3 regions of the Streptomyces sp. NPDC050658 genome follow, and region 2 is predicted to be linked to each of the others. Evidence: predicted binding sites of a transcription regulator. Region 2 holds the regulator's gene; each other region holds the start of a gene.
The links. The regulator HrcA, encoded in region 2, represses chaperone genes, less so after heat shock. The targets are predictions, from matches to a motif close to TTNGCACTCNGNNNNNCNGAGTGCNAA.

Region 1 (7,492 bases), on a different contig from region 2:
CCGTCCGGGCGACACGGCGGCCTCCCGACCTCATTAGCCTTGGCGCATGACTACGGCTCTGATTACGGGATCGACCGCCGGTATCGGCGCGGCCTTCGCCCGGCGGCTCGCCGGTGACGGCCACAACCTGGTCCTCGTGGCACGCGACACCGACCGGCTGCGGCGACAGGCGACCGAACTGCACGACCGGCACGGCATCGAGGCGGAGGTCCTGACCGCGGACCTCGCCACGGACGACGGGATCGCCGCCGTCGAGAAGCGGCTCCGGGACCGCAGGAACCCGGTCGACCTCCTGGTCAACAACGCCGGGTTCGGCAACAAGGGCGCGTACCTGGAAGTACCGATGGCCGACGAGCTGACGATGCTCAAGGTGCACTGCGAGGCGGTGCTCCGGCTGACGTCGGCGGCCGTGGAGTCGATGCGGGAGCGGGGCCGCGGCGGTGTCGTCAACGTCGCTTCGGTGGCGGCGTTCGTGCCGCGCGGCACCTACGGCGCGTCGAAGGCGTGGGTCGTCCAGTTCACCCAGGGCGCGGCGAAGGACCTGGCCGGTTCCGGCGTACGGCTGATGGCCCTGTGCCCCGGCTTCGTCCGTACGGAGTTCCACGAGCGGGCCGGGATGGGCACGTCCAACATCCCCAAGTGGATGTGGCTGGACGCCGACAAGCTGGTGGCGGCGGCACTGGCCGACTTGGCCCGCGGCAAGACGCTGTCCATCCCGGACCCCCGCTACAAGACCCTGATGGGCGTGGTGAAGGTGACGCCGAGGGCGCTGCTGGGTGGAGTCACTTCGCGTACGGGACGGAAGTACGGCCCGCAGTAGACAGGGGCGCTCCGAAGCACTGCGGGGCAACTGCGCGACAACCCACGACGGGCCCGCACCCGAAGAGACGCACGGAGGCCCGGCACCCATAGCGGGGTGCCGGGCCTCCGTTTCAGCTACGCGTCAGCGCAGGAGCGGGGTCAGTGCGAGTGACCGTGCCCGTGCCCGTGACCGGCCTCAGCCTCTTCCTCGGCCGGCTTCTCGACGACCAGGGTCTCGGTCGTGAGGAGCAGCGACGCGATGGACGCGGCGTTCTCCAGCGCGGAGCGCGTCACCTTGACGGGGTCGATGACGCCGGCCTTGACCAGGTCGCCGTACTCGCCGGTCGCGGCGTTGAAGCCGAAGCCCTTGTCGAGCTCGGCGACCTTCGAGGTGATGACGTAGCCCTCGAGACCGGCGTTCTCGGCGATCCAGCGCAGCGGCTCGACGGCGGCGCGGCGGACGACCGCGACACCCGTGGCCTCGTCGCCGGTCTTGTCGAGGTTGCCCTCGAGGACCTTGACGGCGTGGACGAGCGCGGAGCCACCACCGGAGACGATGCCCTCCTCGACCGCGGCGCGGGTCGCGGAGATGGCGTCCTCCAGACGGTGCTTCTTCTCCTTCAGCTCCACCTCGGTGGCGGCGCCGACCTTGATGACGCACACGCCGCCGGCCAGCTTCGCGAGGCGCTCCTGGAGCTTCTCGCGGTCCCAGTCGGAGTCCGTGGCCTCGATCTCGGCCTTGATCTGGGCGACGCGGCCCTCGACCTCGGCAGCGTTGCCGCCGCCGTCGACGACGGTGGTGTCGTCCTTGGTGATGGTCACGCGGCGGGCGGTGCCGAGCACGTCCAGGCCGACCTGGTCGAGCTTGAGGCCGACCTCTTCGGCGATGACGGTGCCGCCGGTGAGGGTGGCGAGGTCACCGAGCATGGCCTTGCGGCGGTCGCCGAAGCCGGGGGCCTTCACCGCGACGGCGTTGAAGGTGCCGCGGATCTTGTTCACGACCAGGGTCGAGAGGGCCTCGCCCTCGACGTCCTCGGCGATGATCAGGAGCGGCTTCGAGGCGTTGGCCTGGATGACCTTCTCGAGCAGCGGCAGGAGGTCCTGGATGGAGGAGATCTTGCCCTGGTGGATCAGGATGTACGGGTCGTCGAGGACGGCCTCCATACGCTCCTGGTCGGAGACCATGTACGGCGACAGGTAGCCCTTGTCGAAGGCCATGCCCTCGGTGAAGTCCAGCTCCAGACCGAAGGTGTTGGACTCCTCGACGGTGATGACACCGTCCTTGCCGACCTTGTCCATGGCCTCGGCGATGAGCTCGCCGACCTGCGGGTCCTGGGCGGACAGACCGGCGACGGCCGCGATGTCGGCCTTGTCGTCGATCGGGCGGGCGGTGGCGAGGAGCTCGTCGGACACGGCCTTGACGGCGGCGTCGATGCCCTTCTTCAGGGCGGCCGGGGAGGCGCCGGCGGCGACGTTGCGCAGGCCTTCCTTGACCAGGGCCTGGGCGAGCACGGTGGCGGTGGTGGTGCCGTCACCCGCGATGTCGTTGGTCTTGGTCGCCACCTCCTTCACCAGCTGGGCGCCGAGGTTCTCGTACGGGTCCTCGACCTCGACCTCACGGGCGATGGTGACACCGTCGTTGGTGATGGTCGGGGCGCCGAACTTCTTGTCGATGACGACGTTGCGGCCACGGGGGCCGATCGTCACCTTGACCGTGTCGGCAAGCTTGTTGACGCCGCGCTCGAGGGCGCGACGGGCGTCCTCGTCGAACTTCAGGATCTTCGCCATGGGAGCGGTTCAGCCCTCTCGAAAACTCGGGGTGATACGAACTGCGCCCCTCGCCGCCCGGCAATCAGCGGGGTGACCAGGGGCGCAGCTCAAAGCATGCTTCTGCTTCGGGTGAATTACTTCTCGACGATCGCGAGCACGTCGCGAGCCGAGAGGACGAGGTACTCGTCGCCGTTGTACTTCACCTCGGTGCCGCCGTACTTGCTGTACAGCACGACGTCGCCGACCTTGACGTCGAGCGGCAGGCGCTCGCCGTTCTCGAAGCGGCCCGGGCCCACGGCGAGGACAGCACCCTCCTGGGGCTTCTCCTTCGCGGTGTCCGGAATGACCAGGCCAGAGGCCGTGGTCTGCTCGGCGTCGAGCGGCTGGACCACAATGCGGTCCTCGAGCGGCTTGATGGCAACCTTGGAGCTGGCGGTCGTCACGATCCGGTCTCCCCCTTCGGAGATCTACGGGGTTAACAGTCTGGGGTGGCGACCAGGTGGATCCGTCGTCGCGGGTGCCGGACCTGCCCGTCGCTGTTGGCACTCTCCAGTGGTGAGTGCCAGAAGCGAGACTAGGACGGGGATTAGCACTCGGTCAAGCGGAGTGCCAATTCGCTGACGCGGGTCTTAACCGGCGGGGGGTGCCTTGCGTCTCTCGGGGCAACGTTTCTCCGTGGTCCGGGGTTCCGTCTCCCGTGGCCCTTGGCCCTGTTTCAGCTGTGGCCCGGCAGGTGGGGCTGTGCCCACCCTTCCCCAAGCTCTCGACTCCGCTCGACCAGGGGAGACCCCACTCGCCCTGCCGAACGCCTGCCCACAGGCCGGCGACTCCGTCGGCTTCGGCTTCGGGACCTTCTCCGCCGCCTTTCTCCCCAGCCTCTCGATCGGGTCCACCGACTGGGCGCAGCCGGTGAGGAGTGCGGGCGCGAGGACGCCTGCCGTGAGGGCCCCGGCCAGGAATCGCCGCGCCCGCCCGCTCACAGGTAGTCCTCCAGCCTGGCCACCGCGTACCCCTTGTCGGTGACCGTCTTCATGACCTTGCGGATCATGTCCGGCATGGTGCCCTTCCAGTCCTCGCGGCCCCGGAAGTGCGTGAGGATGATGTCGCCGGGGTGCAGGTCCCGGTCCCACTCGCGCCACTCCATGCGGTCGGCGAAGCCCTCGGACGCCCAGAGCGGCACGGCCTTGATGCCGCAGGACTTGGCGGCGCGCAGGGTGGCCTCGTTGTAGTTGCCGTACGGCGGCCGGAAGAGCTCGGGCCGTTTGCCGTACCGCTTCTGGATGGTGTCCTGCATGCCGCAGATCTCGCGGCGCTGACCCTCGTACGAAAGCCCCGGCATATAGCGGTGGTTGAGGGTGTGGTTGTTCAGGACGACGCCACGGCTCTGCATCTTCTTGAAGTAGCCGTAGTCCTCGTTGACCAGGTAGTCGCTGAGGAACGCGGTGTACGGGATCTTCAGGTCGCTCATCATCCTCAGGAACGCCGGGTCCTTCTCGGCGCCGTCGTCGATGGTGAGGAAGACGACCTTCCGCTTGGTCGGGATGGTGGTGAAGACGGGCGGCAGCTTCGACTGCCCCTTCACCTCGAAGCCCTTGCGGGTGGTGATCCGCGGCTTCTTCGCGGGCGCGGCGGGTGCGGCGAGCGGGGTCTTCGCCAGGCCCCAGCGTTTCGCGGCGGCGGCGCGGGCGAGCTGGGCCACGTGCAGCTTCTGGGCGTACGAGTCGAGGGCGCGGGCGGGCGGGTCCTGGAGCCGCTGCTGACCGGGGGCCGGCCGTACGCCGTCCGACTCGCCCCCGATGGCGCAGCCGGAGGCGACGGCGGAGACGGTGAGGACGGCCGCGGTGGCGCGCACCCGGTTTCTCCGCCATCTCCCGTATTTATCGTTTTGTCGTACTAGTTGCATGGCGCCGGATCTTTGCAGCTCAAGGCAGTGATCCGGGGCCGACACCGCCGCCGGGCGCGCACCATCCACCGACTGGCCCACAATGGGCCGGGTGAACGACCTCGACTCCGCCCTGACCTCCTTCGCCGCGCTGCTCACCCCCGAAGGCCGGTCGCTGCTCGATCTCGACGAGGTGCGGGAGGCCGACCCCGCGCGGGAGCTGGCCGTGGCCACCCGGCTGCGCCGCGAGCATCCGGCGGAGCTGGTCTCGGCGGCGCTCGCGCAGGCGCGGCTGCGGCGGCGGGCGGTGGCGAAGTTCGGGGCCGAGGACGCGGGGCGGATGTTCTTCACGCCGAACGGCGTCGAGCAGTCGACGCGGACGAGTGTGGCGGTGCATCGCGCCGAGCGCTTCAAGTCCCTGGGCGTACGGAGCCTCGCCGATCTCTGCTGTGGCATCGGGGGCGACGCGATCGCGCTCGCGCGGGCGGGGATCGCGGTGCTGGCCGTGGACCGTGATCCGCTGACGTGCGCGGTGGCGCGGGCGAACGCGGAGGCGTTGGGGCTCGCGGAGTTGATCGAGGTACGCGAGGCGGATGTCACCGAGGTCGACACGTCCGCGTACGACGCCGTGTTCGTGGACCCGGCGCGGCGCGGGGGGCGGGGCCGGATCTTCGACCCCGAGGCGTATTCGCCGCCGCTGTCCTGGGCCGTCGAGGCCGCCCGCGAGGCGCCGCGGGCGGCGCTGAAGATCGCGCCGGGGATTCCGCACGAGGCGGTGCCGGCCGATGCCGCCGCGGAGTGGATCTCGGACGGCGGGGACGTGAAGGAGGCGGTGCTGTGGTTCGGCACGGACTCCCCCGCCTGGCACCACGCGACGCTGCTGCCGTCGGGTGCCTCGCTGAGCTCCTCGCTCGCCGAGATGCTGCCGGACCCCGAGGTCCGGCCGGTCGGCCGCTACCTCTACGAGCCGGACGGTGCGGTCATCCGGGCGCATCTGGTGGCGGAGGTGGCCGCGCGGGTCGAGGGCGGACTGATCGACGAGACGATCGCGTACGTCACGTCCGACGCCCTGCATGAGACGCCGTACGCGGTGGCGTACGAGATCACCGACCAACTGCCCTTCGGCGTGAAGAAGCTGAAGGCGCTGCTGAGGGAGCGGGAGGTGGGCGTCCTGACGGTGAAGAAGCGGGGTTCGGCGGTGGAGCCGGAGGAACTCCGCAGGAAGGTGAAGCCGCAGGGCCCGAACGCGGCGACGGTGTTCCTCACGCGGGCAGACGGCGCACCGACCATGCTGATCGGCCACCCGGTGACGGCGCATCTCAGCCCGTCCGGCGTTTGAGGACGAACTCGGCGAAGCCGGTGATGACGGCCACCTCACGGCCGGCGGCAGCCGGAAAGCTTCGGGAAGGGGTGGGGTTGGGGAAGGAATCCGCCCCAGCACTACCCGCACCCCTCCGCCCGCCCCAACAACAGCTCCCGCTCCCGCGCGTTCGACGCCAGACCCGCCGCCCGTTCGAACTCCGCACGCGCCTCCGCGCTCCGGCCGAGGCGGGCCAGCAAGTCGCCGCGCACGCTCGGCAGCAAGTGGTAACCCCGCAGGGAAGGTTCGGCCGCCAGTGCGTCCACCAGGGGCAGTGCCTCCGCCGGGCCGGAGGCCATCGACACCGCGACCGCGCGGTTCAACTCGACCACCGGGGACGGGGTACGGGCCGCCAGCAGGCCGTAGAGGGCGGCGATCTGCGCCCAGTCGGTCTCCTCGTACGTATACGCGTGCGCGTGGCACGCGGCGATCGCGGCCTGCAGGGCGTACGGGCCGAGGGAGCCCGGCGACGCCGCCTGCGCACGCGCCAGCGCGGCGAAGCCGCGCCGGATCAGCATCTGGTTCCAGCGCGCCCTGCTCTGGTCCTTGAGCAGCACCGGCTCACCGCCCGGCCCCGTCCGCGCCGCCGAGCGCGAGGCCTGGAGCTCCAACAGCGCCGCCAGGCCGTGCACTTCGGACTCCTTCGGCATCAGCCCGGCGAGGACCCGCGCAAGACGCAGCGCGTCCTCGCAGAGCCCCGGCCGCAGCAGATCGTCCCCCGCGGTCGCCGCGTACCCCTCGTTGAAGATGAGGTAGATGACCTCCAGGACGGACCCGAGGCGGGCCTCGCGGTCAGGGCCGTACGGGACCTCGAAGGCGACGCCCTTCGCCGCCAGCGTCCGCTTGGCCCGCACGATCCGCTGGGCGACCGTCGGCTCCGGGGCCAGCACCGCGCGGGCGATCTCCGGTGTCGTCAGACCGCCGAGCAGCCGCAGGGTCAGCGCCACGCGGGCCTCGGCGGAGAGCACCGGGTGGCAGGCGGTGAAGACGAGGCGGAGCAGGTCGTCGTCGATGTCGTCGGGGTCGGCCGGCTCGTCCAGGTACGGCGGCGCGGACTCCTGGTCGCGCCCCACCTCCGCCAGCTTGCGCGCGTACCGCTCCCGGCGGCGCACCAGGTCGATCGCCCGATGCTTGGCGGTGGCCATGAGCCAGGCACCCGGATTGTCGGGGACCCCCGCGTCCGGCCACTGTTCGAGCGCCGCGACCAACGCGTCCTGCGCCAGCTCCTCGGCGATGCCGACGTCCCGCACGATCCGCGCGACACCGGCGATGATGCGCGGCGACTCCATGCGGAAGACGGTTTCGACGGTGCTGCGGGGGTGCTCCGGCGGATGGCTCACGGCCAACCATCAGAACACCCCGGCACCCGCGCCGCAAAGGCTCAGCCCTCGATCTCCCGGACCTCGGCGGAGATCGTCCAGTAGTCCTCGTGGGTCTTCAGGAACCGCTTGGTCCACTCGACGGCCTCGGCCATGTCCTTGGCCTGGCAGATCGAGTAGCCGCCGATGACCTCCTTGGTCTCGGTGAACGGCCCGTCGGTGGTGGAGATCTCGCCCTTGTCCCAGGTGACGCGGGTGCCCTCGGAGCTCGGCTTCAGGCCCGCGGTGTCGAGCATGACCCCGGCCTTGGTGATCTCCTCGAGCAGCGCGCCCATCCGCTCCTGGAGCTCGGGGCTCGGA
Region 2 (7,492 bases):
GCTCTCCCCGGACGGGGCCGTCAGCGCGGCGGCCACGCCCCAGCTGCTCCTCGGGGTCGTCGACGACGCGACGTACACGAGCGAGACGTTCGAACTCCGGACGGGCGACACTCTGCTCTGCGTCACGGACGGGGTGACCGAGCGCCGCTCGGGGCGCCTCATGTTCGACGACGAGGACGGCCTTGCGGCGGCGCTCGCGGGGTGCGCGGGCCTTGACGCGGGGCTGGTGGCGGAGCGGATCAAACGCCTTGTGCACGAGTTCTCGGAGCGGCCGCCGGACGATGATCTGGCGGTGTTGGTGTTGCAGGCGCGGTGATCTCGTCGAGGGGCCGAGGGGGCCGTGTGTGCGGGGCGGTTCTGGTCTGTGCGGCTGGGGGTTCGGGGGTTATCCCCCGGGGGGATGCAGTCTCGGAGCGGCCGCCGGACGATGATCTGGCGGTGCTGGTGTTGCAGGCGCGGTGATCTCGTCGAGGGGCCGAGGGGGCCGTGTGTGTGGGGCGGTTCTGGTCTGTGCGGCTGGGGGTTCGGGGGTTGTCCCCCGGGGGGATGCAGTCTCGGAGCGGCCGCCGGACGATGATCTGGCGGTGTTGGTGCTGCAGGCGCGGTAGCGGGGCCGGGGTTCGCTCCGGGTGCGGGACAATCGAAGGTATGCCTTCCGCACTGCCCGATGGTGAGCCCATGCCCGAGGACGGCGCGCTGCCCGCGTCCGCCCTGGACGGGGCGGCCTCGCGTCCCCTCGGCTTCTACCTGCACGTCCCGTACTGCGCCACGCGCTGCGGATACTGCGACTTCAACACGTACACGGCGACCGAGCTGCGCGGCTCGGGCGGCGTGCTGGCCTCCCGTGACAACTACGCGGACACCTTGATCGACGAGGTGCGGCTTGCCCGGAAGGTGCTGGGCGACGATCCGCGTCCGGTGCGGACCGTGTTCGTCGGGGGCGGTACGCCGACGCTGCTGGCGGCGTCCGATCTCGTCCGGATGCTGGCCGCCGTGCGGGACGAGTTCGGGCTCGCGGACGACGCGGAGATCACGACGGAGGCGAACCCGGAGTCGGTCGACCCGGCGTATCTGGCGGAACTGCGGGCCGGCGGCTTCAACCGGATCTCCTTCGGGATGCAGAGCGCCAAGCAGCACGTACTGAAGATCCTCGACCGTACGCATACACCGGGGCGGCCCGAGGCGTGCGTGGCGGAGGCGCGGGCGGCCGGGTTCGACCATGTGAACCTCGACCTCATCTACGGCACTCCGGGTGAGACGGACGACGACTGGCGGGCCTCGCTCGACGCGGCGATCGGCGCCGGGCCCGACCATGTCAGTGCGTACGCCCTGATCGTCGAGGAAGGCACGCAGCTGGCGCGGCGGATTCGGCGCGGGGAGGTGCCGATGACGGACGACGACGTGCACGCGGATCGGTACCTGATCGCCGACGAGGTGCTTGGGGGCGCGGGCTACTCCTGGTACGAGGTGTCCAACTGGGCCACCTCCGAGGCGGGGCGGTGTCTGCACAACGAGCTGTACTGGCGCGGGGCCGACTGGTGGGGGGCGGGGCCCGGTGCCCACAGCCATGTCGGCGGCGTGCGGTGGTGGAACGTGAAGCATCCGGGGGCGTATGCGGGGGCGCTGGCCGCCGGACGCTCGCCCGGGGCCGGCCGGGAGCGGCTGTCCTCCGAGGACCGCCGAGTGGAACGCATCCTGCTCGAGCTGCGGCTGCTCTCGGGCTGCCCGCTGTCCCTGCTGCGGCCTGCGGGGCGCGAGGCCGCGGGGCGAGCGCTGGCGGACGGCTTGCTGGAGCCGGCTCCGTTCGCGGAGGGACGGGCGGTTCTCACGCTGCGGGGGCGGTTGCTGGCGGATGGGGTTGTGCGGGATCTGGTGGACTGAGGGGGCTGAGGGGACTGGGGGGACTGAGGGGGGACTGAGGGGACTGAGGTTCGGGCGGTCTTCCCTTCCCCAACCCCGCCCCTTCCCGAACTTTCCGACTCCGTCGGGCTCGTGGCTCGCTCGATCACCGGCTCCGCCGAGTTCGTCCTCAAACGCCGGACGGGCTGAAGATGCCACCGCGGGGCGGGTGGGCAAGCGCCGGGTGTCGGGCGGGTGGGCGGGAAGGGTTTCGCCGCGGAGCGGCGGGGGTGCTTCAGGTGCCGGGGGCAGGTGGTGCCGTCACGAAGTCGATCAGTTCTTCCACGCGGCCCAGGAGTTCCGGTTCCAGGTCCCGGTAGCTGTGGACCGAGGACAGGATTCGCTGCCAGGCGGCGCCCGTGTTCGGCGGCCAGCCCAGTGCTTCGCAGACGCCCGTCTTCCAGTCCTGGCCCCGAGGTACGCGGGGCCAGGACGTGATGCCCACCGAAGCCGGCTTCACCGCCTCCCACACGTCGATGTACGGGTGGCCGACGACCAGCGCGTGCGCGCTGCTCACCGATGCCGCGATGCGGGACTCCTTGGAGCCGGGGACCAGATGGTCCACCAGGATGCCGAGCCGCGCGTCAGCGCCGGGGGCGAACTCCGCCACGATCGAGGGAAGGTCGTCGATGCCCTCCAGATACTCGACCACGACGCCCTCGATGCGCAGGTCGTCGCCCCACACCCGCTCGACCAGCTCCGCGTCGTGCCGGCCCTCCACATAGATGCGCCCCGCGCGGGCGACCCGGGCCCGCGCCCCCGGCACGGCCACGGACCCGGAGGCGGTACGGGCCGCAGGACGTACCGGAGCGGCGGCGGAAGGACGTACCAGAGTGACCGTTCGGCCCTCCAGGGAGAAGCCGCCCGGCGTCATCGGGAAGACGCGGTGCTTGCCGAAGCGGTCCTCCAGGGTCACCGTCAACCCCTCCGCCGTCTTCTCGCAGCGGATCACCGCCCCGCAGAACCCGGTGCTCAGCTCCTCCACCACGAGATCCGCCTCCGCGGCGACCTCCGGCACGGGCTTCGGCTTCTTCCACGGAGGGGTGAGATCGGGGGAGTACTGGCGCATTCGGATGACGATAGGAAGAGACCGGTCCCCGCCGCCTACGACACGCCGAAGCGTGTCGCCAGCGAGTCGCGTTGCGCACGGACAAACTCCGCATTCACCACAGCTCCGTGCCCGGGGACGTACACCGCGTCCTCCCCGCCCAGGTCAAGCAGCCGGTCCAGCGCCGCCGGCCACCGGGACGGAACCGCGTCCGAGCCCGCCTGCGGTTCGCCCGACTCCTCGACCAGATCCCCGCAGAAGACGATCTCGGGCGAGGACTCCGTGCCCGGCACCAGCACCGCCAGATCGTGGCCCGTGTGGCCGGGCCCGACATTCGCGAGCAGCACCTGCACCCCGCCGCCCAGGTCCAGCGTCCACTCCCCGCACACCAGGTGATGCGGGTGGACCAGCAGATCGGCCGCCTCCGCCGCGGCATCCCGCGGGACCCCGTGCCGTACGGCGGAGTCGCGCAGCTCGTCACGGCCCTTCGCGAGGAGTGTGTCCAGGCCCACCGCTCCGTACAGCTCCACCCCCGCGAACGCCGCCGCCCCGAGCACATGGTCGAAGTGCGGATGCGTCAGGGCGAGATGGGTGACCCGGCGGTCACCGCCCAGGATCCGGCGCGCCTGCGTCCGCAGCTCGGCACCTTCCCGCAGCGTCGCCCCCGCCTCGATCATCAGCGCCGATTCGCCGCCGACGACCAGTCCCGCCGTACAGTCCCAGACCGGCAGGCGTCGCCGCCCGACATGCGGCGCGAGCCGCTCCCAACCCGCCTCGTCCCAAGCCAGCGCCACGTCCATGTTCCCGACGCTAGCCCTCGCGGGACCGCTTGGCAGCCGCTGCCCCGGACGTGTGCCGAAGCACGAGGTCCGGCCCTTGCCGGGGCCGTACCCGTCGGCCGTACACTGGGCGCGGCGAGAACTGGCACTCGCCTGAGGGGAGTGCCAGGCAGGGGCTCGGGGCAGACACGTGTCAGGGCGAAACGGTGGAGGTGTGCGCGGATGCTCAGTGAACGCAGGCTCGAAGTGCTGCGCGCCATCGTCCACGACTACGTGGGGACGGAGGAGCCCGTCGGCTCCAAGGCCCTCACCGAGCGGCACAGTCTGGGCGTCTCCCCGGCGACCGTCCGCAACGACATGGCCGCGCTGGAGGAGGAAGGGTTCATCGCCCAGCCTCATACGAGCGCGGGGCGCATCCCCACGGACAAGGGGTACCGCCTCTTCGTCGACAAGCTGGCCGGCGTCAAGCCGATGGCGGCCCCCGAGCGCCGGGCCATCCAGAACTTCCTCGACGGTGCCGTCGACCTCGATGACGTCGTCGCTCGTACGGTGCGACTGCTCGCGCAGCTGACCCGTCAGGTCGCCGTCGTGCAGTACCCGTCCCTGACCCGCTCGACGGTCCGGCACGTGGAGCTGCTCTCGCTGGCCCCGGCCCGTCTGATGCTCGTACTGATCACGGACACCGGCCGGGTCGAGCAGCGCATGATCGACTGTCCCGCCCCGTTCGGCGAGACCTCGCTCGCCGACCTGCGGGCGCGGCTCAACAGCCGGGTCGCGGGCCGCCGCTTCGCGGACGTCCCGCAGCTGGTCCAGGACCTGACGGACTCCTTCGACGCGGAGGACCGGGGCACGGTGGCCACGGTGCTCTCGACGCTCCTGGAAACCCTCGTCGAGGAGACCGAGGAGCGGCTGATGATCGGCGGGACGGCCAATCTCACCCGCTTCGGACATGACTTTCCCCTCACCATCCGGCCGGTCCTCGAGGCTCTTGAGGAGCAGGTCGTGCTCCTCAAGTTGCTTGGCGAGGCCACGGATTCGGGCATGACCGTACGGATCGGTCATGAGAACGCCCATGAGGGACTCAGCTCCACGTCCGTGGTCTCGGTCGGCTACGGTTCGGGCAGCGAGGCAGTAGCCAAACTCGGCGTGGTCGGACCGACCCGCATGGACTATCCGGGAACGATGGGAGCAGTACGCGCAGTGGCACGTTACGTCGGACAGATCCTGGCGGAGTCGTAAGTGGCCACGGACTACTACGCCGTACTCGGCGTGCGCCGCGACGCTTCCCAGGACGAGATCAAGAAGGCCTTCCGGAGGCTGGCCCGTGAGCTTCACCCGGACGTGAATCCGGATCCGAAGACTCAGGAGCGCTTCAAGGAGATCAACGCCGCGTACGAGGTGTTGTCGGACCCGCAGAAGAAGCAGGTCTACGACCTCGGCGGCGACCCCCTGTCCCAGGCGGGCGGCGGAGGCGCGGGTGGCTTCGGCCAGGGCGGCTTCGGCAACTTCTCGGACATCATGGACGCGTTCTTCGGTACGGCGTCGCAGCGCGGACCGCGCTCGCGCACCCGCCGTGGCCAGGACGCCATGATCCGTCTGGAGATCGACCTCGACGAGGCCGCCTTCGGGACCACCAAGGACATTCAGGTCGACACCGCTGTGGTGTGTACGACCTGTAGCGGGGAAGGTGCCGCGCCCGGTACCTCCGCCCAGACGTGTGACATGTGCCGCGGTCGCGGTGAGGTGTCCCAGGTCACGCGGTCCTTCCTCGGCCAGGTCATGACCTCGCGGCCCTGCCCGCAGTGTCAGGGCTTCGGGACCGTGGTGCCCACGCCGTGCCCCGAGTGCGCCGGTGACGGCCGCATCCGGTCGCGGCGGACGCTGACCGTGAAGATCCCCGCCGGTGTCGACAACGGCACGCGGATCCAGCTCGCGGGCGAGGGCGAGGTCGGCCCCGGCGGCGGTCCCGCCGGTGACCTGTACGTGGAGATCCACGAGCTGCCGCACTCCGTCTTCCAGCGGCGCGGCGACGATCTGCACTGCACGGTGACGATCCCGATGACGGCGGCGGCGCTGGGCACGAAGGTGCCGCTGGAGACCCTTGACGGCCTGGAGGAGATCGACATCCGGCCCGGTACGCAGTCGGGGCAGTCCGTCCCGCTGCACGGGCGCGGCGTCACGCATCTGCGGGGCGGCGGTCGCGGTGATCTGATCGTCCACGTCGAGGTCCTCACACCGACCAAGCTCGATCCCGAGCAGGAGCGGGTGCTGCGGGAGCTGGCGCAGATGCGGGGCGAGGAGCGGCCCACCGGGCAGTTCCAGCCTGGGCAGCAGGGGCTGTTCTCGCGCCTTAAGGACGCGTTCAACGGGCGGTAGGAAGCCGGATAACGGGTGGGTGGGCGGGAAAGGCAGTTCCCGCCCACCGACCTAGCGGAAGGCGCGATTCGGCCCCCCGGCCGGCACATGGCACGATGCGCGTATGTCCTCCGCGCTGACCGATCTCTGCCACTATCCGATCGTGCAGGCCCCGATGGCCGGCGGTGCTTCCTGCCCGCAGCTCGCCGCCGCCGTCTCCGAGGCCGGAGGGCTCGGTTTTCTCGCCGCCGGGTACAAAACCGCCGACGGGATGTACCAGGAGATCAAACAGCTGCGGGGTCTGACCGGCCGCCCCTTCGGCGTGAACCTCTTCATGCCGCAGCCCGAGTACGCGGACGCCGCCGCCGTCGAGGTGTACCGCAACCAGCTCGCGGGCGAGGCCAGCTGGTACGAGACACAGCTCGGCGACCCGGACAGCGGCCGCGACGACGGCTTCGACGCGAAGCTCGCCATCCTGATCGACGACCCCGTACCGGTCGTCTCCTTCACCTTCGGCTGTCCCACCCGCGACGTCTTCGACGCCTTCGCGCGGGTCGGCACGCTGACCGTCGCCACCGTCACCACCCCCGAAGAGGCCCAGACCGCCCAGTGGTCCGGCGCCGACGCCGTCTGCGTGCAGGGCATCGAGGCGGGCGGCCACCAGGGCACGCACCGCGACAACCCCGAGACGGACGGCTCCGGGCTCGGCCTGCTCTCGCTGATCGCGCAGGTCCGCGAGACCGTGCAGATCCCCGTCGTCGCGGCCGGCGGCCTGATGCGCGGCGCGCAGATCGCCGCGGTGCTCGCGGCGGGCGCGGACGCGGCGCAGCTCGGCACGGCGTTCCTGGTCTGCCCCGAGTCGGGCGCGAACGTGCTGCACAAGCAGGCCATGACGAACCCGCTGTTCACCCGCACCGAGCTGACCCGCGCGTTCTCCGGGCGGCCCGCGCGGGGCCTGGTCAACCGCTTCATGCGCGAGCACGGTCCGTACGCCCCCGCCGCCTACCCCCAGGTCCACCACCTCACCAGCGGCCTGCGCAAGGCCGCGGCGAAGGCCGGTGACGCGCAGGGCATGGCGCTGTGGGCGGGGCAGGGCCACCGGATGGCGCGGGAGCTGCCCGCCGGTCAGCTGGTGGAGGTGCTCGCGGCCGAACTGACCGAGGCGAAGGCCGTGCTGGCGTCCGGCGGCCGGACCGACGGCGCGGCGGAGGGCCAGTCGTGACCGCCCCCGTCTTCGTCGTCGGGCACTTCGACGCGGGCGGCGACGGCCGCTACGTACTCGATGGTCCCGAAGGGCGGCACGCCGTCTCCGTGAAGCGGCTGAACCCCGGCGAGGAACTCGTCCTCACCGACGGCGCCGGACGCTGGGCGCCCTGCGTGGTCCTCGACACAGAGGGCAAGGACCGGCTGG
Region 3 (7,492 bases), on a different contig from region 2:
GCACCGCGGTTCGCGTCCGGCCCGTGCGGCGGGATCACCCGCCCCTGCTGGCGCTGCGCGAGGATCGCCGAGGTGCACGGATCGTCGCCGCCCCGCTCGTACTTGGGGCAGTTGCTGCCGGGCGCGGTCACGGTGATCACCCGGATCTCACCCGCCGTGCAGGGGACCTTCACGCGCTGCGTGACGGTGACCTCGCCGTGCGGTTCGACGTCGCCCTTCCAGACGTACGAAGAACCCTTCTTGGTGACCGTCCCGCTGCTCGCGACGGGCGTCGAGCCGGGGGTGACCGGCCAGGTGGTGGTGGCGCCGGTGCGGGTGCTGCCGGAGGGGTTCTTGAGGGTGATGGTGTTCTTCACGGTGCTGCACACCGGTGCGGTGCGCCGCTCGGGGACATTGCTGACGACGAGCTTCGGCTGCTTGCGCTCGATGGCCGGCGCGGCCCCGCACTTGAGGTCGGTGCTGCCCGCGTCGCAGTTGGAGCGCGGGGACTCCACGTCGACGTTGTTGAGCAGCTTGCCGTCACCGCTGACCGGGTCCTTGACCTTGACCGAGTACGTCACGGTGGCGGTCTGCCCGGCCGGGATGTCGCCGGCGTAGCTGATCTTCGGCTCGGTGTACGAGGCGTCGCCGATGCTCGCCTTCGCGTCGTCGTTGTACGTGGCGTCGTCGAGGTTGTCGGTGAGGTCGTCGCTGAACTTGGCGTTCGGGTAGTCGAGCTTGCTGATGTTCTTCGCCTTGACCGTGTACGTCAGGGTGCCGCCGGGCTGCACCGTCTTCGGGGACGCCGTCTTGGTCACCTCCAGGTCGGGGACCGGGACGGAGAGCGCAAGGGCCGAGGGGACGTACGTGTCGCCCTTGGTGGTGAAGCTCAGCGTCGTGGAGGTCGCGCCCACGGGGATCGGCTCGGCGCCGGGGGCGCGGGACGCGCCGCCCGTGACATCGAACTCCTTGGCGTCGATGGAGAGGTTGTTGGTCATCTTCGGGGCGAGGGCGCCGTCGTCCTCGCTGATGAAGAAGTTGTTGGTGCCGCCCGTGTGCGCCTCGGTCATGTTCTGGCCGCCGACCAGGAACCGGTCGCCGGAGGTGTTCCAGTCGCCCTCGTACGCGGTGACGCTCGCGCGCGGCTTTCCGTTCGTGCGGTAGAAGCCGTCGACCTGCACGCTGGTGGCGGGGGAGGTGGAGCGCTGCAGGACGTGGCCGCCGTACACGTAGACGTTGCGGCGATCGGGCGCGTACCGCTCGTTCGGGGCGTCGTACCGGTAGACGACCGTCATGGACCAGCCCGCGACGCAGCCCTTGCCGGTCGGCGCCCAGATGTCGCCGACCGCGACCGGTACGGGCGTCCCGGTGCCGGTCACGCCCGCGAACAGGCCCGTGATGTCGGCCTCGCCGGTGTAGTAGTGCGGGCCGTTGGTCGACGCCGGGTCCTTGACCAGGTTCGTCGGGGCGACCTTCGAGGGCGCGGCCCCGTTCACGCCGACCGAGGGCACCGCGGCGAGCGGGTCGCCGGGCGAGGGCAGCACATCGGCGCCGGAGATGTCGCACCGCTTGAGCTGCGCGCCGCTCGGGCCCTTGTACGTCCCGTCGTTGCCGCCGAAGAAGAGCCGGGCGTACGCCACCTTCGCGCCCGGCGGGATCGCGACCCGGCCGGTGCTCGACCCGTGGTCGGGGTCCATGCCGGCGGTGTTGATCCGCCGCATGACGAAGGTGTTGTTGTTGTCCCTGCCCTCGCCCTGCGCGGCGGTGGCACAGCGCGCCGCCATGTCCGCGGGGGTCGTCGGGCAGCCCATGACCGTGTTGCCGATGGTCTTGAAGTCGCCGTACAGCGAGTCGTCGTACCGCTTGGCGAAGGGCTCGATCACATCCGCCGCGGCCGGCACGGCGGCGGCAGCGCCGAGTGTGGTGGCGGCTAGGGCGGTGGCCATGGTCAGGCCGCCGAGGCGGCCGATCCTGTTGATTGCGTGTCTGACCCACATAAGTGGAAAACCTAGACATCACGCACTAAATCATATGGTTACGCCACGCGTCGGGCCGCATACTCGGCGACATCCACCATCGGCGGCCGCTCCTCCGTGTCCACGGGATACGTCCGCGGCACGAATCCCTGCTCGCCCCGCTCGAACTGCGTCAGCTCCGGCCGTACGAGATGTCCGCGGGCCAGCCGCAGCTGTGCCGTCCGGTAGATCGCCGCCGCCATCCGGCCGAGCGCCTGCCCGTCCTGGTGGCGGTGCCTGCGCACCCCGACGTCGACCTGCGCGAGCGCGTCGAGGCCCACCGTGTGCAGCGCGTCGACGAGCAGGCCGAGCTCCACCCCGTACCCGACGGGGAACGGCAGCCGTTCGAGCAGCGACCTGCGCGCCGCGTACTCGCCGCCCAGCGGCTGCACGAACCCGGCGAGCTGCGGCCAGTGCATGTTGAGCAGCGGGCGCGCCATCAGCTCGGTCACCCGGCCGCCCTGACCCGCGGTCTTGCCGGAGGCGAGCAAATCCGACTCGGTGCCGAGCGGCCGGTCGTACATCGCCTTCACGAAGTCCACGTCGGGCTCCGTCAGGAGCGGACCCACGATCCCCGACACGAAGTCCGCGGAGAACTCCTTCAGGTCCGCGTCGATGAACGCGACGATGTCACCGCCCGTCACCAGCAGCGAGCGCCACAGCACCTCGCCCTTGCCGGGCACGGCCGGGATGCGCGGCAGGATCTCGTCCCGGTGCACGACCCGCGCACCGGCCTGACCCGCGACCTCCGCCGTGCGGTCCCGCGAGCCGGAGTCGATCACCACGAGCTCGTCGACCAGCGGCGTCCGCTCCACCAGCTCGCGGCGGATCTCGGCGACGATCTCGCCGACCGTCTCCTCCTCGTCGAGCGCCGGGAGCACGACGCTCACCGAGGCGCCGGACGCCCGCTTGGCGGCGGCCAGCCGGTCAAGGGGACGGTCGGCGACGGACCAGGAACGCCTGCTCAGCCAGCGCTCGACCTCTTCCAGCACGGTCAGGGTCCTCCCGTTTGTGATCCATCTCGCGGTTCGGACGACTATCTCAAGGGTCCAGGGCTTCGGTTACAGTCTTGAACAACGCGGATGACCATCGCATGTCGGGGGTCATCACGTGACAAATGCACCGGGACCGCGAGCCCGGCGCCATACCGCTCATCCAGAGGGGCAGAGGGATACGGCCCGTTGAAGCCCCGGCAACCCTCCCGCCGACCGACGAGGTCACGGTGGGGAAGGTGCCAATTCCGTCTCGCGGCGAGATGCGTCGCGAGGAAGATGAGGAGAAAGGGCCTCGCCTCCATGGCTGCGCAGACCGTCGAAACGAACGACACCACCGCGACCACGCTTTCCGTAGACCTCGGCCCCGCTTCGGGCCTCTCCTGCCGCGAGTGCGGCGAGCTCTACGCCCTCGGCCCTATCTTCGCCTGTCAGGCCTGTTTCGGCCCGCTCGAAGTCGCCTACGACCTGCCCACCGGCGACCCGGAAGCCCTGCGCAAGCAGATCGAGGCCGGGCCCGCCAACATCTGGCGCTACGCCCCGCTGCTCCCCGTCCCCGCCGACGTGGCCGACAAGCCGAACCTGAACCCCGGCTGGACCAAGCTGGTCAAGGCCGACAACCTCGCCCGTGAACTCGGCGTCGAGCAGGGCAAGTTGTTCGTCAAGGACGACTCCGGCAACCCCACGCACTCCTTCAAGGACCGTGTCGTGGCGCAGGCGCTCGAGGCTGCGCGCGCCTTCGGGTTCACGACCCTTTCGTGCTCTTCGACGGGCAACCTCGCCGGCGCCGTCGGTGCCGCCGCTGCCCGCGCCGGGTTCCGCTCCTGCGTGTTCATCCCGCACGACCTGGAGCAGGGCAAGGTCGTCATGGCCGCGGTGTACGGCGGCGAGCTCGTCGGCATCGAGGGCAACTACGACGACGTGAACCGCTTCTGCTCCGAGCTCATCGGCGACCCGCTGGGCGAGGGCTGGGGCTTCGTCAACGTCAACCTGCGGCCGTACTACGGCGAGGGCTCCAAGACCCTCGCGTACGAGATCTGCGAGCAGCTGGGCTGGGTCCTGCCGGACCAGCTGGTCATCCCGATCGCCTCCGGCTCCCAGCTCACGAAGATCGACAAGGGGCTGAAGGAGCTGATCGCGCTCGGCCTCGTCGAGGACAAGCCGTACAAGATCTTCGGCGCCCAGGCGGAGGGCTGCTCTCCGGTGTCGGCCGCGTTCAAGGCGGGGCACGACGTCGTACGCCCCCAGAAGCCGAACACGATCGCCAAGTCGCTGGCGATCGGCAATCCGGCCGACGGGCCGTACGTGCTGGACATCGCGCGGCGTACGGGTGGTGCGGTGGAGGACGTGAACGACGAGCAGGTGGTCGACGCGATCAAGATCCTCGCCCGCACCGAGGGGATCTTCGCCGAGACCGCGGGTGGTGTGACGGTCGGCGTCACGAAGAAGCTGATCGAGGCGGGGCTCATCGACCCGTCCCTCACCACGGTGGTGTTGAACACCGGTGACGGCCTCAAGACCCTCGACGCCGTTGCCGAGACGTCTCAGGCGACCGCGACCATTCGCCCCAGCCTGGATGCGTTCCGCGCCGCGGGTCTTGCCGGTTAGCCGCCGCAGGGCCTGAGCCTTCTTCCCCGACTGCGGGACCGTTGTGGTTGGTCGCGCAGTTCCCGCGCCCCTTCGGGGCCCGTACTACCGAGGTGAACCCCATGAGCGTCAACGTCCGCATCCCCACCATCCTCCGTACCTACACCGGCGGGCAGGCCGAGGTCGCCGCCGAAGGGGCGACCCTCTCCGAGGTCATCGCCGACCTGGAGAAGAACCACGCCGGTATCGCCGCCCGCGTCCTGGACGACCAGGGCAAGCTGCGCCGCTTCGTGAACGTGTACGTCAATGACGACGACGTCCGTTTCGAGCAGGGCCTGGAGACGGCGACGCCGGACGGCGCGGGCGTCTCGATCATTCCGGCCGTCGCCGGCGGCTGATCAATCCGGCACAGGGCCGGCGGCTGATCTTTCCGCAAGTACCCTGCGTAACCTCAATTGCCCCCTCCGCGAGAGAAGCGGAGGGGGCAATTCTGCATGGTTGAGCGCGGTACAGTTGGGAAACGAGCTTCTCCGTTTGTGCCGAGCGCATATACGAAGTCGGCGCGGGGCCGACAAGAAGTAGCCAAAGTGCACTGCCCATTTGAGCCTTTCGCGGCACTTGTCCGGCCCGACTTGCCCTGAACTCCGGCAAATTCTCCGCATATCTGCGATCGGGCGTGCCCAGAATTCTCGTCCGATTGACCTGTTGCAGACGGCAGTTGGACAGATACATTCAGCCGCGGTCGACGCGTTCCGGCGCACACCTCCACAACCCATTGGGGGGGTGAGGTCTGACCCGGGTCCGCGAAGTGCGGTCCTGTGCAAGGGCCAGTAATAGGGGAGTTAGGCATGGCTCAGGGCACCGTCAAGTGGTTCAACGCGGAGAAGGGGTACGGCTTCATCGCGGTCGACGGTGGTGCGGATGTTTTCGTCCACTACAGCGCGATCCAGATGGACGGCTACCGCACCCTGGAAGAAGGTCAGCGAGTCGAGTTCGAGATCTCGCAGGGCCAGAAGGGTCCGCAGGCGGACATGGTCAAGCTCGCCGTCTGATCACGGAGCGATCGGCCAGCGACTTATCGAGCGACGAGGGGCCCGTATCCCGGCAGGGGTACGGGCCCCTCGTGTGTGCTCGTGGTCCGGCTGGGGCAGGGCGTCAGCGGTCCCGCTTCTCGGGAGCACCTTGCACTCGGGTGGGTCGAGTGCTAATCATTGGCGTTAGCACTCTCCCAGTGAGAGTGACAGAACTTGGATCGGGTCGGTGAGGTCCGCAGGCCGAGTGGGGCAAGGAACCACAAGGCACGCAGGCCGTCCGTCGCGGGCACCAGCACGGTCCGTTTGCATTTCCACCCCGTCCGGGAGGACCACTTCACATGGCCAAGATCATCGCGTTCGACGAGGAGGCACGGCGCGGCCTCGAGCGCGGCATGAACCAGCTCGCCGACGCCGTCAAGGTGACCCTGGGCCCCAAGGGTCGCAACGTCGTCCTCGAGAAGAAGTGGGGCGCCCCCACGATCACCAACGATGGTGTCTCCATCGCCAAGGAGATCGAGCTCGAGGACCCGTACGAGAAGATCGGCGCCGAGCTGGTCAAGGAGGTCGCGAAGAAGACGGACGACGTCGCCGGTGACGGCACGACGACCGCGACCGTCCTGGCCCAGGCCCTGGTGCGCGAGGGTCTGCGCAACGTGGCCGCCGGTGCCAACCCGATGGCCCTCAAGCGCGGCATCGAGAAGGCCGTCGAGGCCGTCTCGGGCGCCCTGCTCGAGCAGGCGAAGGATGTCGAGACCAAGGAGCAGATCGCTTCGACGGCCTCCATCTCCGCCGCCGACACCCAGATCGGCGAGCTCATCGCCGAGGCCATGGACAAGGTCGGCAAGGAAGGCGTCATCACCGTCGAGGAGTCGCAGACCTTCGGTCTGGAGCTTGAGCTCACCGAGGGCATGCGCTTCGACAAGGGCTACATCTCGGCGTACTTCGCGACCGACATGGAGCGCATGGAGGCGGCCCTGGATGACCCGTACATCCTGATCGTCAACTCCAAGATCTCCAACGTGAAGGACCTCCTTCCGCTCCTGGAGAAGGTCATGCAGTCGGGCAAGCCGCTGCTGATCATCGCCGAGGACGTCGAGGGCGAGGCCCTGTCCACGCTGGTCGTCAACAAGATCCGTGGCACCTTCAAGTCCGTCGCCGTCAAGGCCCCGGGCTTCGGTGACCGCCGCAAGGCCATGCTCGGCGACATCGCCATCCTCACCGGTGGCACGGTCATCTCCGAGGAGGTCGGCCTCAAGCTGGAGAACGCCGGTCTCGACCTGCTCGGCCGCGCCCGCAAGGTCGTCATCACCAAGGACGAGACGACCATCGTCGACGGCGCCGGTGACAGCGACCAGGTCCAGGGCCGCGTCAACCAGATCCGCGCCGAGATCGAGAACAGCGACTCGGACTACGACCGCGAGAAGCTCCAGGAGCGCCTGGCGAAGCTCGCGGGCGGCGTGGCGGTCATCAAGGCCGGTGCCGCGACCGAGGTCGAGCTCAAGGAGCGCAAGCACCGCATCGAGGACGCCGTTCGCAACGCGAAGGCGGCCGTCGAGGAGGGCATCGTCGCCGGTGGTGGCGTGGCGCTCCTGCAGGCCTCCCAGGTGTTCGAGAAGCTGGAGCTCGAGGGCGACGAGGCCACCGGTGCCGCCGCTGTGAAGCTGGCCCTGGAGGCCCCGCTGAAGCAGATCGCCGTCAACGCCGGCCTTGAGGGCGGTGTCGTCGTCGAGAAGGTGCGCAACCTGACCGTCGGCCACGGCCTGAACGCCGCGTCCGGTGAGTACGTGGACATGATCGCCGAGGGCATCCTCGACCCGGCGAAGGTGACGCGCTCTGCCCTGCAGAACGCCGCCTCCATCGCCGCGCTGTTCCTCACCACCGAGGC

Region 1: a site for HrcA is predicted at 3,158-3,184, ahead of groES (co-chaperone GroES). Genes of this name have one in related genera too.
Region 3: a site for HrcA is predicted at 5,755-5,781, ahead of groL (chaperonin GroEL). Genes of this name have one in related genera too.

What each region holds. Positions count from the first base shown of each region.
Region 1 covers NZ_JBITGM010000003.1:228,367-235,858, forward strand. Annotated here, with positions in the region: gene ACIBKX_RS12535 (SDR family oxidoreductase) at 47-820, shown strand; gene groL (chaperonin GroEL) at 961-2,589, opposite strand; gene groES (co-chaperone GroES) at 2,706-3,014, opposite strand; gene ACIBKX_RS12550 (polysaccharide deacetylase family protein) at 3,548-4,474, opposite strand; gene ACIBKX_RS12555 (methyltransferase domain-containing protein) at 4,557-5,792, shown strand; gene ACIBKX_RS12560 (DUF6596 domain-containing protein) at 5,894-7,102, opposite strand; gene ACIBKX_RS12565 (YciI family protein) at 7,195-7,492, opposite strand, start outside.
Region 2 covers NZ_JBITGM010000001.1:993,736-1,001,227, reverse strand. Annotated here, with positions in the region: gene ACIBKX_RS04545 (ATP-binding SpoIIE family protein phosphatase) at 1-316, shown strand, start outside; gene hemW (radical SAM family heme chaperone HemW) at 649-1,881, shown strand; gene ACIBKX_RS04535 (DUF3097 domain-containing protein) at 2,135-2,968, opposite strand; gene ACIBKX_RS04530 (MBL fold metallo-hydrolase) at 3,004-3,747, opposite strand; gene hrcA (heat-inducible transcriptional repressor HrcA) at 3,949-4,965, shown strand; gene dnaJ (molecular chaperone DnaJ) at 4,966-6,102, shown strand; gene ACIBKX_RS04515 (nitronate monooxygenase) at 6,206-7,303, shown strand; gene ACIBKX_RS04510 (16S rRNA (uracil(1498)-N(3))-methyltransferase) at 7,300-7,492, shown strand, end outside.
Region 3 covers NZ_JBITGM010000011.1:202,940-210,431, reverse strand. Annotated here, with positions in the region: gene ACIBKX_RS32070 (hypothetical protein) at 1-1,976, opposite strand, end outside; gene ACIBKX_RS32065 (glucosyl-3-phosphoglycerate synthase) at 2,015-2,986, opposite strand; SAM riboswitch class I at 3,143-3,272, shown strand; gene thrC (threonine synthase) at 3,290-4,594, shown strand; gene ACIBKX_RS32055 (MoaD/ThiS family protein) at 4,696-4,971, shown strand; gene ACIBKX_RS32050 (cold-shock protein) at 5,422-5,625, shown strand; gene groL (chaperonin GroEL) at 5,946-7,492, shown strand, end outside.